Regions from separate parts of the Inquilinus sp. OTU3971 genome, predicted to be linked through region 1. Evidence: predicted binding sites of a transcription regulator. Region 1 holds the regulator's gene; each other region holds the start of a gene.
The links. The regulator LexA, encoded in region 1, represses DNA repair genes until DNA is damaged. The targets are predictions, from matches to a motif close to ATGTTCTANTTTGGTTC.
Positions count from the first base shown of each region.

Region 1 (4,491 bases):
ACCTGGATCGAGCCGGTCCGCTCGGCGCCGGACGCGATCGACGGCATCGCCGGCGTGTTCGACCGGATCGCAGCGGGGCTGCGGCGGCGCGGCGCCGTCTCCGGCTGCCCGCTGAACAACCTGGCGCTGGAGCTTTCCCTGGCCGATCCGGAGTTCCGCACCGCGATGCAGGTGGTGTTCGAGGCCTGGCGGGCGGCGATTGCCGCGAGGCTGCGGGCCGACCAGGCGGCCGGCCACCTGGCCGAAGCGGACGCCGACGAGCTGGCGGCCTTCGTCGTCGCCGCCTATTCCGGGGCGATGGCCCAGGCCAAGGCGCAACAGGACGCGGCTCCGTTGGAGGCCTGCGCCCGGCAGCTGAGGCGGTCTCTGGAAGGGCTGCGGACCGGCGCCTAGAGGCTGTCGCGCTCGACCAGGCGGATGTCGAACAGCCGGCCCTGGATCGGGTGGTCGGGATCGGCCAGGCGGGCGGCGATCTGGTCGATGGCGTGGCGCACCATCTCGGCCATCGGCTGGCGGACCGTGGTCAGGCGATAGGCGGGCCAGGCGGCCAGCGTCATGTCGTCGAAGCCGACGATGCCGATCTCCTGTGGCACGGCGAGGCCGCGCTCGCGGCAGGCGTCGAAGGCGCCGAGCGCCAGGATGTCGTCGCCGCAGAACACCGCCTGCGGCCGATGCCGGTCGAGCAGGGCGTGCATGCCGCTGCGGCCATGCTCATGCGAATAGTCGCCGGCGAACTCCACGGCCAGGGGCCGCAGACCTGCCGCTTCCAGCCCGCTCAAAAAACCCGCGGCGCGGTCGATCGACGACGAATCGGTCCCGGCCCCGCCGAGGAAGGCCAATTGCTGCAGGCCGCGCGCCAGCATCGCCTCGGCGACCAGCCGCCCGCCCGCGACATTGTCGACCGTCACCGCCGGCACAGCCGCCTCCGCCCGGCCGAACACATGCACCACCGGCAGCCCGGCGCGGGCGCAGGAATCGGCGAAGCCCTCCGGCGGCGCGGAGGTGGCGATCAGCACCGCATCGACGCTGTATTGCAGCATCATGTCGAGGGCGGAGTCGGCGCCGCCATCCTCCGACAGGTTGGCGATCAGCGGCCGCAGCCCACGGCGCTGCAGCTCCCGCGTGAACAGGTCGAACACGTCCATGAAGGCGGGGTTGGCGAAATGGCTCGAGACCAGCCCGACCAGCTCGGTCCGGCCGGTCATCAGGCTGCGCGCCAGCCGGTTGGGGCGGTAGCCCAGCGCCTCCGCCGCCGCCAGGACGCGGGCCCGCATCCGGGGCGAGACGCTGGCATCCTTGGTGAAGGTGCGGGAGACGGCGGAGATCGACACGCCGGCCGCTTCCGCGACCTGTTGCGCCGTGGCCCGCTCGGCACCGGTTGCCCGGTGCCCGGGCCGGCCGCTGTTGGAGCGCCTCACGCGGTCACGATCCGCCCGGAGAGGGCGCGCAAGGGCTTACGAATAGGTCCGCAGCAGCCCGATCAGTCGCCCCTGGATGCGGACGCGATCGGAGGGCAGGTAGCGGGTCTCATAGGCGGAGTTGGCGGCCTCCAGCCCGATCGAGGCGCCCTTCTTGCGCAGCCGCTTCAGCGTCACCTCGTTGTCGTCGACCAGGGCGACGACGATGACGCCGGGATCGGCCGCGTCGCAGCGCTTGATGATGACGGTGTCGCCGTCCAGGATCCCGGCCTCGACCATGCTGTCGCCGGCGACCTCCAGGGCGTAGTGCTCACCCGGGCCAAGCAGCGAGGCCGGCACCTCGGCATAGTTGGAATGGTCGCGCAGCGCCTCGATCGGCATGCCGGCGGCGATCCGGCCGTAGAGCGGCAGGCGGACGCCGAGCTCGGGGTTGCTGAGATCGGCGCGCTCCAGCTTGCGGCCGGGCAGGGCGACGTCGGAGCGCACGGGCCGGAAGGGGACAACGTTGTCATCCTCGGCCGGCGACCCGGCCGGCGCGTCCGACTTCAGGCAATCCGGCAGCTTGAGCACCTCCAGCGCCCGGGCCCGATGCGGCAGCCGCCGAATAAAACCGCGCTCCTCGAGCCCGGTGATCAGTCGATGGATGCCCGATTTCGACTTCAGGGCCAGCGCGTCCTTCATCTCGTCGAAGGAAGGACTGACGCCGTCCGCCTCCAGACGGCGGTGAACGAACAACAACAACTCCTGTTGCTTTCGCGTCAGCAAGGCATCCTCCGTTGGCAGGGGCCGCGGCGCGGCCGAATCCCTGGAGAGAACATTAGGAGGAACAAAACAAAAACACAAGCGCCTAACTGCGGCACTCTCGGTTCTTTACTTCCTTGTAACGATCGCCGGGTCAGATCCCGTCGCCGAACAGCACCGCCTCGACCGGCTCGCCGCGCGCCGCGGCCGGCGCATGGGGCGGGCGGATCACCAGCCCGTCGGCCGCGGCCAGCAGCGACAGCATCGAGCTGTCCTGGGTCGGGAACGGAGTGGCGACATAACCGGAATCTGTCCGTTCGATCCGCGCCCGCAGGTAATCTTCGCGCCGGTCATTGGCCGGCAGGTCGCGGCCCAGTGTCGCGGCGACGCGGTTCTCCGGCGCCTCGGCCCCCTGCAGGGCCCACAGCACCGGGCGCAGGAACAGCCAGCCGCAGACCATGGTCGAGACCGGGTTGCCGGGCAGGCCGAGCAACGGCGTGTCGCCGAGCCGGCCGAACATCAGCGGCTTGCCCGGCCGCATGGCGATGGTCCAGAAGTCGAGCGCCAGGCCGCGCTCGCCGAGCACCGAGCGGATCAGGTCATGCTCGCCGACCGAGGCGCCGCCGGTGGTGACGATCAGGTCGGCACCGCGGGCGCCGGCGGCCAGCGCCGCCAGGGAGTCGGCATTGTCGCGGGCGATGCCGAGATCGACCGGCTCGCCGCCGCAGCTGCGGATCAGCGCGGCCAGGGCATGGGAGTTGGAGCTGACGATCTGGCTCGGCCCCAGCGCCTCGCCCGGCAGCACGATCTCGTCGCCGGTCGCCAGCACCGCCACGCGCGGCCGGCGGCGCACATGCAGCCAGGGATGGTTGGTCGAGGCGGCGATGCCGATGTCGCGCGCGGTCAGGCGCCGGCCCGGCTGCAGCAGCACGTCGCCGGTGCGGAAATCCAGCCCGGCCTTGCGCACATGGCGGCCGGCGGCGACGCCCTCGCGCACCGTGACCCGGTCGCCGTCGGCGTCGGTGTCCTCCTGCAGCACCACGGCATCGGCGCCGTCCGGCAGCGGCGCGCCGGTGAAGATGCGGACGCATTGGCCCGGGCCGACCGCGCCCTCGAAGCGGCCGCCGGCCGGGACCTCACCGATCCGCCGCAGCGTCGCCGGGACGGTCGCGACATCGGCGGCCCGCACCGCCCAGCCATCCATGGCCGAGACGTCGAGCGGCGGCTGGGTCAGCCGCGCCGCCACTGGCTCGGCCAGGATCCGGCCCAGCCCGGCGGGCAGGGGCACGGTCTCGGCCGGCAGGGCGGCGAAGGCGGCGAGGATGCGGGCGCGGGCCTCGGCGACCGGGATCATGTCTGGGCCTCGTAAGTGCCTGACCGCCCGCCGGATTTGTGCAGCAGCCGCAGGTCGGTCACGACCATGCCGCGGTCGACCGCCTTGCACATGTCGTAGACGGTCAGGGCGGCGACCGAGGCGGCGGTCAGCGCCTCCATCTCCACCCCGGTGCGGTGGGTGACCTTGACCGTGGCCTCGATCTCGACCCGGCTGTGCTCGGCATCGCAGCGCAGCGCCAGCTCGACGCTGGACAGCGGCAGCGGGTGGCACAGCGGGATCAGGTCGGACGTGCGCTTGGCGGCCATGATGCCGGCGATGCGGGCGATGCCCAGCACGTCGCCCTTGGCATGGCCGCCGGAAGCGATCAGCGCCAGCGTCTCCGGCTTCATCTCCACCCGGCAGCCGGCCCGCGCCACCCGCACCGTCGCCTCCTTGGCGGAGACGTCGACCATGCGCGCCTGGCCGGCCGAATCGAAATGGGTCAGCTCGCCGGTCATGCCGCCGAGGATCTCGCGTCCGGCGTCAGCAGCGCACGGGTGGCGGCGGCGACGTCGTCGTGCCGCATCAGGCTTTCGCCGATCAGGAAGGTGGTGGCGCCGGCGCGGGCCATCCGGGCCAGGTCGGTTGGCGTGAACAGGCCGCTCTCGGAGACCAGCAACCGGTCGCCCGGCACATGGGCCGCCAGAGCCTCCGTGGTGGCGAGGTCGACCTGCAGGGTCTTGAGGTTGCGGTTGTTGATGCCGAGCAGCGGCGAGCGCAGTTTCAGCGCCCGGTCCAGCTCGGCCGCGTCATGCACCTCGACCAGCACGTCCATGCCGGCGTCGATCGCCGCCTGCTCCAGCTCGCGGGCGGTGGCGTCGTCCAGCGCCGCCATGATCAAGAGGATGCAGTCGGCGCCCAGCGCCCGGGCCTCGACGACCTGATAGGGGTCGACCATGAAGTCCTTGCGCAGCACCGGCAGCTCGACGGCGTTGCGGGCGGCGGTCAGGTATTCGT
Region 1 covers NZ_JASATH010000112.1:20,595-25,085, reverse strand. The annotation lists gene AAHM41_RS24890 (TetR/AcrR family transcriptional regulator) at 1-393, shown strand, start outside; gene AAHM41_RS24885 (LacI family DNA-binding transcriptional regulator) at 390-1,418, opposite strand; gene lexA (transcriptional repressor LexA) at 1,455-2,183, opposite strand; gene AAHM41_RS24875 (molybdopterin molybdotransferase MoeA) at 2,314-3,513, opposite strand; gene moaC (cyclic pyranopterin monophosphate synthase MoaC) at 3,510-3,992, opposite strand; gene trpC (indole-3-glycerol phosphate synthase TrpC) at 3,989-4,491, opposite strand, start outside.

Region 2 (4,491 bases), on a different contig from region 1:
AATGGAGTATATATAAAATTACTTCTATTGTCAATCTGAGGTCAATAAGTCGTTCGGATGAAATTGTATGATGAAATTGGTATGTGGCGGCGAAGAGGTTGTGATTTAATTCCTGAAGACTAGAGCTCGAATGAACTCAAGGATTTGCCATATTCCTATGGAAAAAAGGACCACTGCCGCTCTGCCGGACTTTGCGCAGTGTCAGGCATCTCTGCGTGCCCGGGAAGGAGCCGGGACCGATGAACATCCAGATCTGGCCCTCCATTTGTCTTACACTGTCCGTGCTCTTTGCGGCATTGCCCTGCTGGGCACAGGGGGGTGCCGCCCCCCGAGATAGCGGCGCCCCGCAGCTGCGGCAGGAGGAGAGGAAGGCCGTCATGGCGCGGCCGCCGGACGACGAGGCGGTGCTCGCCCAGGAGTTTCGCGGGGCGGTCGATGACGGCTCGAACGCAGCGCTGATCCGCTTCATCGCGCGGCATCCGGAGACTGCCCTGGCGGATGAAGCGTGGCGCCGGCTGGAACGCCGGCCCGCGCCGGACGCGTACCTCCTGGCCAACGACCCGGACGCCGCGGTCTATGCCGCGTTCGACGCCGCCCGCCGCACCGGCACGGCCGAGGCCTGGCGCGACTTCGCCCGGACCTACGCCAGCCATCCGCTCGCCGCCGAGGCGGCCCGGCTCGCATCGCCGTAGCGGTCAGAGGTCCTTCTCGGCGAGCTCGCGGAACGCGTCGGGGACGGATCGCGACGGTCCCAGCACGACCGAGCCATAGCCGACCGCCTGCCACCCGAACCGCGCGCGGATCGCATCGATCGCCCGGTCGGCCTGCCCGCGCGCCATGCCTGTCCGGGTGCCGGGCCGGCGCCGCTCGTCGGCGAGGCCGAGCGGCAGCTCCAGCTGCAGCTGCGGCCGATCCTCGAGATGCGACACCGAGATCGCCAGCAGCGAGATGCTCTTCTCCTCGGGGTGCTGTGCCAGCACCCCGCGCACCAGCTCTTCCGCGATCTCGGCCAGGATCGCGGTCGCCGAGACCGGGGCGTCGAGCGTCACGGCGCGCGTGACCGAGCGCAGGTCGGCGAAGCGGACGCGGACCGTCACCGTCCGGCCGGGCCGCGACTTGGCCCGCAGCCGGGTGGCGACCCGGTCCGCCAGATGGCGCAGCGCCGGCACGAACACCCGCTCCTCGGCCGGCTTCCGGCCGAGTGCGGATTGCGCCCCCGCCGAATGCGACCGCCGCCGTGTCTCGATCGCCCGTGGATCGCGGTTCCAGGCCAGCGCCGACAGCTTCTCCCCGGCCGCGCGGCCCAGCAGCCGCTCCAGCGACCATCCCGGCATTTCCGCCAGCTGGCCGATGGTGTGCACGCCGCTCTCCGCCAGCCGCGCCTTGCCGACCGGGCCGACGCCCCACATCAGCTCGACCGGCAGGTCGTGCAGGAACGCCAGCTCGGCCTCGGGGTCGACCACCACCAGCCCGTCCGGCTTGGCCACCTGCGAGGCGATCTTGGCCAGGTGCTTGGTGCGGGCCACGCCGATCGAGATCGGCAGGCCCAGCTCGGCCCGCACCCGCCGCCGGATCGTCCGGGCGATCTCGGCCGGCGGGCCGAACAGATGGGTGCAGCCGGCGACATCGGCGAAGGCCTCGTCGATCGAGATCCGCTCGACCAGCGGCGTGAAGTCGCCAAGCACCTCGATGGCGGCGTCGCCCAGCCGCTGATACTCCTTGAAATGGCCGGCGACGAAAATCAGCCCTGGGCACAGCTCGCGCGCCTGCCGCCCCGGCATGCCGCCGCGGACCCCGAAGGCCTTGGCTTCGTAGGAGGCCGCCAGCACCACCCCGCCACCGACCGCGACCGGCCTGCCGCGCAGCGACGGATCGAGCAACTGCTCGACCGACGCGTAGAAGGCGTCGAGATCCGCATGGAGGATGGTGGCCGTCGAGTCGATCCGAATCGTCACCTGCGGGCTCCGAAGCGGGTGGAATGGCAGTCGATCCGCTGAAGACGGAACAAATAGTGAACATTCAATTGAGCTTGTCAAGCTGCCAGCGTCATTGCCGCGCCCAAGCCCTTGCATTTGCGCGAAATAGGCGCACCATCCTGTGATGTGGCCAAGGAGGAGGCTGCGATGGGAAACGCTCATCTGGAGAAGTGGCGGTCCCTGGTCGACGAGTTCCGGCAGAAGGCCGGCGAGCTCGAGCGGGAGGAGCGCGACAATTGCCTCGCCTGCACCGCGGCCGATCGGGCCAAGGTCGCCGAGGCTCAGCAATTCATGGAGAGCAGCGGCATCGGCGAGGCGCTGTGCGCGCTGGTCTGGGACGTCCGCCGCTACGCCGCCTGGTCGGGCCACGGCAAGCCGGTCCCGCCCGAGTTCACCGATCTCGCCCTGGTCGCGGATCACATGAAGGATTTCGCCGTCGACTTCGCCTATCGGGGGCGGCGCTACGGCGCCACCTTCAAGGAGCGGTCGTTGCATCCGGATCCGCGCGGGGACAGCCAGGGCGAGGTCTATCTCTCGGCGGCCGGCGAGACGGTGCTCGGCGTGTCGATGGTGAACTGGGCGGGCGCCGCCTATGACGATTGGCACCCGACCACGATCGAGGCCTTCCGTCCGGGCGGCTGGATCGCCGACCTGCTGGAGATGCACCGGGAGCACCGGCGCGCCAAGGCGGCCTCCGAGGCCAGGGCGCGGGACGAGGTCACCAGCCGGCGTGCCGCGATGATCTCGCTGGAGTGAGGCGGCGCTTGCTCCTCAGCGTTGCCGCAGGACTGCCGCCAGATCGACCGGTCCGGCTTCGGCCGGGGCCAGGTCGAGATCCTGCTCGATATGGGTCAGATGGACCAGCATGGCGGCGCCGGCGCCGTCGGCATCGTGCCGGGCCAGGGCCTGCAGGATCGCGCCATGCTCGGTGTTGCCGCAGGCCGAGGCGCCGCTGCGGCCGTACAGCGCGATGACCAGCGAGGCGCGTGACACCAGCTCGCGCAGGAACCGCTCCATCACCCGCTGCCGGGCGATCTCGGCGATGCCGAGATGGAACAGGCCGGACAGCTGGATGGCGCGCGGCCGGTCGCCCCGGTGCAGCGCCTCCGCCTCCTCGGCCAGGTGTCGCTCCAGCCGCCCGATGTCGGCCGGCACGGTGCGCTCGGCGGCGCGGCGGGCGATCGCGGCCTCGAGCGTCCGGCGGGCCTCGAACACCTCGCGCGCCTCCTCGACCGTGGGCGCCGCGACGAAGGCACCGCGGTTCTTCTCGATCACCACCATGTGCTGGTGCGCCAACGCCTGCAGGGCGGAGCGGACGATGGTCCGGCTGACGCCGAAGGCGGTGCCGATCTCGTCCTCCGACAGCTTGGTGCGCGGCGGCAGCCGGTGCTCGACGATCGCGTCCAGGATCGAGCGGTAGATCGCCGCCGCCCGCGCGCCGCGGTCGGGGATGTCGCGGCTTCCGGCCAGCGTGCCGACGGTCTCGATCGTGTCCATTCTTCCGCTCCGGCGCGGCGCAGCCGCGACTCGTTCGGCCCACCATCCCATGCGGATCGGCAAGGCTCAAGATTGTATTCTTGTTGATCCAGGATTGTGCACAATTTTGGATCCTTCCGTATGCAAATGCCCAAAGCTTAGGCGGCTGCCAGCGTGCGATGCCCTCCATGGGGCGGAATCGCGGCATCGGCCGCTTGGCACGGCGCTTGCTCATCCCTCAGCCGAAAGGGAGAGCGGCATGCGCGGGGCAGATCTCGAGCTGGTGAAGCTGACCAAGCGCTACGGCGGCACCGTCGCCGTGGACGGCATCGACCTGAGGATTCCGGCCGGCACCTATTGCTGCCTGCTAGGCCCCTCCGGCTGCGGCAAGACCTCGACCCTGCGCATGGTTGCGGGGCATGAGGCGGTGTCGGACGGCGACGTCATCCTCGGCGCCGCCAACGTCACCGACCGGCCGCCCGCCAGGCGCGGCACGGCGATGATGTTCCAGTCCTACGCCCTGTTCCCGCATCTCTCGGTCGTCGACAATGTCGCCTTCAGCCTGAAGATGCGCGGCGTGGCGAAGGCGGAGCGCCGGGCCAAGGCGGCGGAGCTGCTGGCCCTGGTGGCGATGGATGCCTATGGCGAGCGCCTGCCGGCGCAGCTCTCCGGCGGGCAGCAGCAGCGCGTGGCCCTGGCCCGGGCGCTGATCACCCAGCCGCAGATCCTGCTGCTGGACGAGCCGCTCTCGGCCCTCGACCCCTTTCTCCGCATCAAGATGCGGGCCGAGCTGAAGCGGCTGCAGCTGGAGCTCGGCATCAGCTTCATCCACGTCACCCACAGCCAGGAGGAGGCGATGGCCCTGGCCGACCTCGCCGTGGTGATGAAGGGTGGGCGGATCGAGCAGGCCGGCCCGCCGCAGGATCTCTTCGCCCGGCCCGCCACCGAATTCGTCGCCCGCTTCATCGGCGGCCACAATGTCGTGACCCTGGGTGGCCGCCTGGCGACGCTGCGCGCCGACCGGCTGAGGCTCGCCCGG
Region 2 covers NZ_JASATH010000119.1:11,103-15,593, forward strand. The annotation lists gene AAHM41_RS25715 (hypothetical protein) at 378-692, shown strand; gene dinB (DNA polymerase IV) at 696-1,955, opposite strand; gene AAHM41_RS25725 (hypothetical protein) at 2,124-2,732, shown strand; gene AAHM41_RS25730 (GntR family transcriptional regulator) at 2,748-3,473, opposite strand; gene AAHM41_RS25735 (ABC transporter ATP-binding protein) at 3,712-4,491, shown strand, end outside.
Region 2: dinB (DNA polymerase IV) is a predicted target of LexA. The motif match lies at 2,003-2,019, and genes of this name have one in related genera.

Region 3 (4,491 bases), on a different contig from region 1:
CTCGGTGATGGTGGGTGATTCGCTCATAGGGCGACGATGAGTCGCGAAGGACTCGGCGTCAATCCCCCTTCGAATCAGCCGGTTATGGCGAGTCGTTGGAACACCGGGGCGAACGACCGGCGGTGATGCTCGCAGACCCCGATGCGGTCGAGCGCGGCGATGTGCTCTGGCGTACCGTAACCGGCGTTGCGTTCCCACCCATAGCCTGGATGATGGGCGGAGAGACGCAACATCTCGTGGTCACGCACAACTTTTGCGAGGATCGAGGCCGCCGCGATCGACAGCGACAGGGCATCGCCGCCAACCACTGCGCGGCCGTCGCAGGGCAGCCCGTCGGGCACCTTGTTGCCGTCGATCAAGGCGATCTCCGGACGCTCCGGCAGGGCGTCGAGCGCCCGCCGCATCGCCAGCATGCTGGCCTGGAGGATGTTGATTCGGTCGATCTCCTCGACCGAGGCCCAGCCGATGCCGACCTGCGCCACCGCCCGGATGCGCGGCACCAGCGCCTCGCGCCGCTGCGCCGTCAGCACCTTGCTGTCATCTATAAGGAGAGCGAGATCGGGGTCGAGCGGCCGGGTCAGCACCACGGCCGCGGCCAGCACCGGGCCGGCCAGCGGGCCACGGCCGACCTCGTCCAGCCCGGCGACGCTCCGCACCGGCGCGCCGCACTCGATCTCGAGACTCCAATCCGGCATGAGGCCCCTCCCGCCCCAGGGCATAGCGCCGGCGAGACGAAGAGCCAAGCCCGTAGCGTCCTGCAGTCCGAATGCGGCTAAGCGGGCTGATCCGAAAGGTCGAGGCGAGGCTCGATCCGGTCGAGCCGGTCATGGATGCGATCGAATCGTCCACCGATTTCGGCGCGGAACTCGGCACCGTCGCGCTCCAGATGCGCCAGATGCCGCTCGATCGCGGCAAGGCGCACGCGCTGCTCGCGCTGTTCCGACCGCATCTCCGTCACGTCGGCACGGACGGCGCGCAGCAACTCGATGACGAGGTTTTCAGGTTCGGTCGTCATGATACGAATCTGCGGTGAGCCGTGTGGGATGTCAAACCGTTGGCCAACATGCCCCCTCAGAACAAGCTCATCTGATCGCCCGGCCGCGGCGGCGGGGAGAACTGGGTGGTGTCGAGGGTCCAGCGCTTGCGGTCGAGGCCGAGCCGGCGGACGGCGTGGTTGAAGCGGGCGCGGATCAGGTCGGCCACCGGCCCCTCGCCGCGATGCCGCTCGCCGAAGCCGGATTTGTAGAGCCGGCCGCCGCGGGTCTGGCGGATCAGCGACATCACCCGGCCCGCCCGGTCCGGCGCATGCGCCTGGAGCCATTCCTCGAACAGGCCGGCGATCTCCAGCGGCAGCCGCAGCAGGGTCCAGCCGGCCGCTGTGGCCCCGGCCTTCACCGCCGCCTCCAGCACCTGCTCCAGCGAGTGGTCGTTGAGGCCGGGGATCATCGGCGAGGTCAGCACGATCACCGGGATGCCGGCCTGGGTCAGCTGCCGCATCGTCTCCAGCCGGCGCGGCGGAGTCGCCGCCCGCGGCTCCAGCGTCCGCGCCAGCTCGCGGTCCAGCGTCGACAGCGAGATGCAGACGGCGGCCAGCCCCTTCGCCGCCATCGGCGCCAGGAGGTCGATGTCGCGCGTGATCAGCGCCGATTTGGTGACGATGCCGAGCGGATGGTTGAAGCGCGACAGCACCTCGATCACCCGGCGGGTCAGCTTCAGCTCGCGCTCGATCGGCTGATACGGGTCGGTGTTGGTGCCCATCGCCATCACCGCCGGGACATAGCCGGGACGCCGCAGCTCGGCCTCCAGCAGCTCCGGCGCGTCCGGCTTGTAGAACAGCTGGGTCTCGAAATCGAGGCCGGGCGACAGGCCCAGCCAGGCATGGGTCGGCCGGGCGAAGCAGTAGATGCAACCGTGCTCGCACCCCCGGTAGGGGTTGATCGACCGGTCGAACATGATGTCCGGCGAGTCGTTGCGGGTGATGATGGTGCGGGCGGTGTCGACATGCAGCTGCGTGCGCAGCGGCGGCTCCCCCTCATCCTCCGGCGCCATCCCCGCCCAGCCGTCGTCGACCCGGTGCCGGGTCGCGGCCTCGAAGCGGCCGGTGCGGTTGCTGACCGCGCCGCGGCCCTTGCGCGGCTGGTCCGGCAGCTCGTCGAGTTCGGGTGGCTTGATCGGCATGAGAACAAATATAGAACATACGAACCGCCTTGCCAATCCCCGCCGCGCGGCCCACATCTCCGCAGCGCCATGCGCCGAGACTCGTCTTGACGCCCGGGCGCGGAGGGACTATCAAGCGCCCTCGTTTTTCTTGGGGCCGTCGTTGGCCCGAACTGGGACCGACAATGGCCAACCACAAGTCCGCCGAGAAGCGCATCCGCCAGACCGAGCGTCGCACGGTCGTCAACCGCAACCGTGTCAGCCGCATCCGCACTTTCGTCAAGAAGGTCGAGGCGGCGATCGAGTCCGGCGACAAGACCGCCGCGGCCGAGGCGTTCAAGGCGGCGCAGCCGGAGATGCATCGCGGCGTCACCAAGGGCGTGCTGCAGAAGAACACGGTCGCGCGCAAGCTGTCGCGCCTGTCCGGCCGCATCAAGGCCCTCTAAGCCAGAATACGGACGAGCCGTTCCGCGGCGGCAGTCGCGGAACGGTTTTCTCATGTCCGGGGGAACGGTGGATGCGGCACAACCGGCCGCGGTCCGGGACCGTTTTTTGCGTTTTGGGGTGGTCCGGATTTGTTCCGTTGCCAGCCCTCGCCCACCCTGCATATGATCGTCGTTCGCCTGCTATCGGCAGGTTGAAGATGGCCTCAGGACACAACTTGCCCGGCTACCAGCCTTCATCACGAAGACCGGCAGAAGTCCACGAGCGCACCTGAAGAGTATTTACCAAGCCTTTATTTGTGTCCTCGTTGGCTTTGCAAATAGCTGCGAGGAATTGTTCCTGCACGTCGGTCGTGATACTGTGATTATTACAGTTTGAGTTCTGGAGCATGGCAGCCGCGCAGCGGGGATCGGATGCCGCTGATGATGGAAACGGGTACAGTCCCGGTCATGGATGGGCAGCGCGTCGCGGCCGCCGGAGTCAAAGAGGGGTCGGAAGGCAGCATGTCGTCGATGGGGGGAGTCATCGCATCGATCGAGCAGCAATGGGCCCGGGTCTGCGGCCGCATGCGCGAGGAGGTGGGCGAGGGCGCCTTCAAGAGCTGGCTGCGCCCCGTCGTCGTCGTCGATCTCGAGGGCGGCGAGGTCCGCATCGCCGCCCCCACCCGCTTCATGCGCGACTGGGTCGCCGCCCATTACGCCGACCGCATCCGCAACCTGTGGCATTCCGAGAATCCGGATATCCACAGCGTCGATGTGATCGTGGTGCCCGACCGTCTGGCCGCCCGCCCGGCTGCCGCCAAGCCGGCCGCGACTGCGCCGGCCTCGCGCGCCGAGTCGCCGGCGCCGGAGCGCCCGCCCGAGTCGGCGGCCGAGTTCGGCGCCGTGCTCGACCAGCGCTTCACCTTCGACAACTTCGTCGTCGGCAAGCCGAACGAGCTGGCCCATGCCGCCGCCCGTCGGGTGGCGGAGGCCAACAGCGTCACCTTCAACCCGCTGTTCCTCTATGGCGGGGTGGGCCTGGGCAAGACCCATCTGATGCACGCCATCGCCTGGCACATCCGGCAGAAGCACCCCGAGCGGCGCGTGCTCTACATGTCCGCCGAGAAGTTCATGTACCAGTTCATCCGTGCCCTGAGGTTCAAGGACACGATGACGTTCAAGGAGATGTTCCGGTCGGTCGACGTGCTGATGATCGACGACGTGCAGTTCATCTCCGGCAAGGACTCCACCCAGGAGGAGTTCTTCCATACCTTCAACGCCCTGGTGGACCAGAACCGCCAGGTGGTGATCTCGGCCGACAAGTCGCCCTCCGACCTCGAGGGGATGGAGGAGCGGCTGCGCTCGCGCCTCGGCTGGGGCCTGGTCGCCGACATCCACCCCACCACCTATGAGCTGCGTCTGGGCATCCTGCACGCCAAGGCGGAGACAGCGCGGGTCGAGATCCCGGCCAAGGTGATGGAGTTCCTGGCCCACAAGATCACCTCCAACGTGCGCGAGCTGGAAGGGGCGCTGAACCGCATCACCGCCCATGCCGAGCTGGTGCACCGGCCGATCACCCTGGAATCGACCCAGGAGCTGCTGCACGACCTGCTGCGCGCCTCCGACCGCCGGGTCACCATCGACGAGATCCAGAAGCGGGTGGCCGAGCACTACAACATCAAGGTCGCCGACATGCATTCGGCCCGCCGCGCCCGCACCGTGGCCCGGCCGCGCCAGGTGGCGATGTACCTGTCGAAGCAGCTCACCCCGCGCTCGCTGCCGGAGATCGGCCGCAAGTTCGGCGGGCGGGACCACACCACGGTGATGCACGCCGTGCGCAAGATCGAGGAGCTGTGCAGCGAGGACCGCTCCTTCGCCGAGGATGTCGAGCTGCTTCGCCGCATGCTGC
Region 3 covers NZ_JASATH010000014.1:8,368-12,858, reverse strand. The annotation lists gene AAHM41_RS05575 (site-specific DNA-methyltransferase) at 1-27, opposite strand, end outside; gene AAHM41_RS05570 (ribonuclease HII) at 75-695, opposite strand; gene AAHM41_RS05565 (hypothetical protein) at 773-1,015, opposite strand; gene AAHM41_RS05560 (PA0069 family radical SAM protein) at 1,072-2,178, opposite strand; gene rpsT (30S ribosomal protein S20) at 2,343-2,603, shown strand; gene dnaA (chromosomal replication initiator protein DnaA) at 3,114-4,491, shown strand, end outside.
Region 3: AAHM41_RS05560 (PA0069 family radical SAM protein) is a predicted target of LexA. The motif match lies at 2,181-2,197, and genes of this name have one in related genera.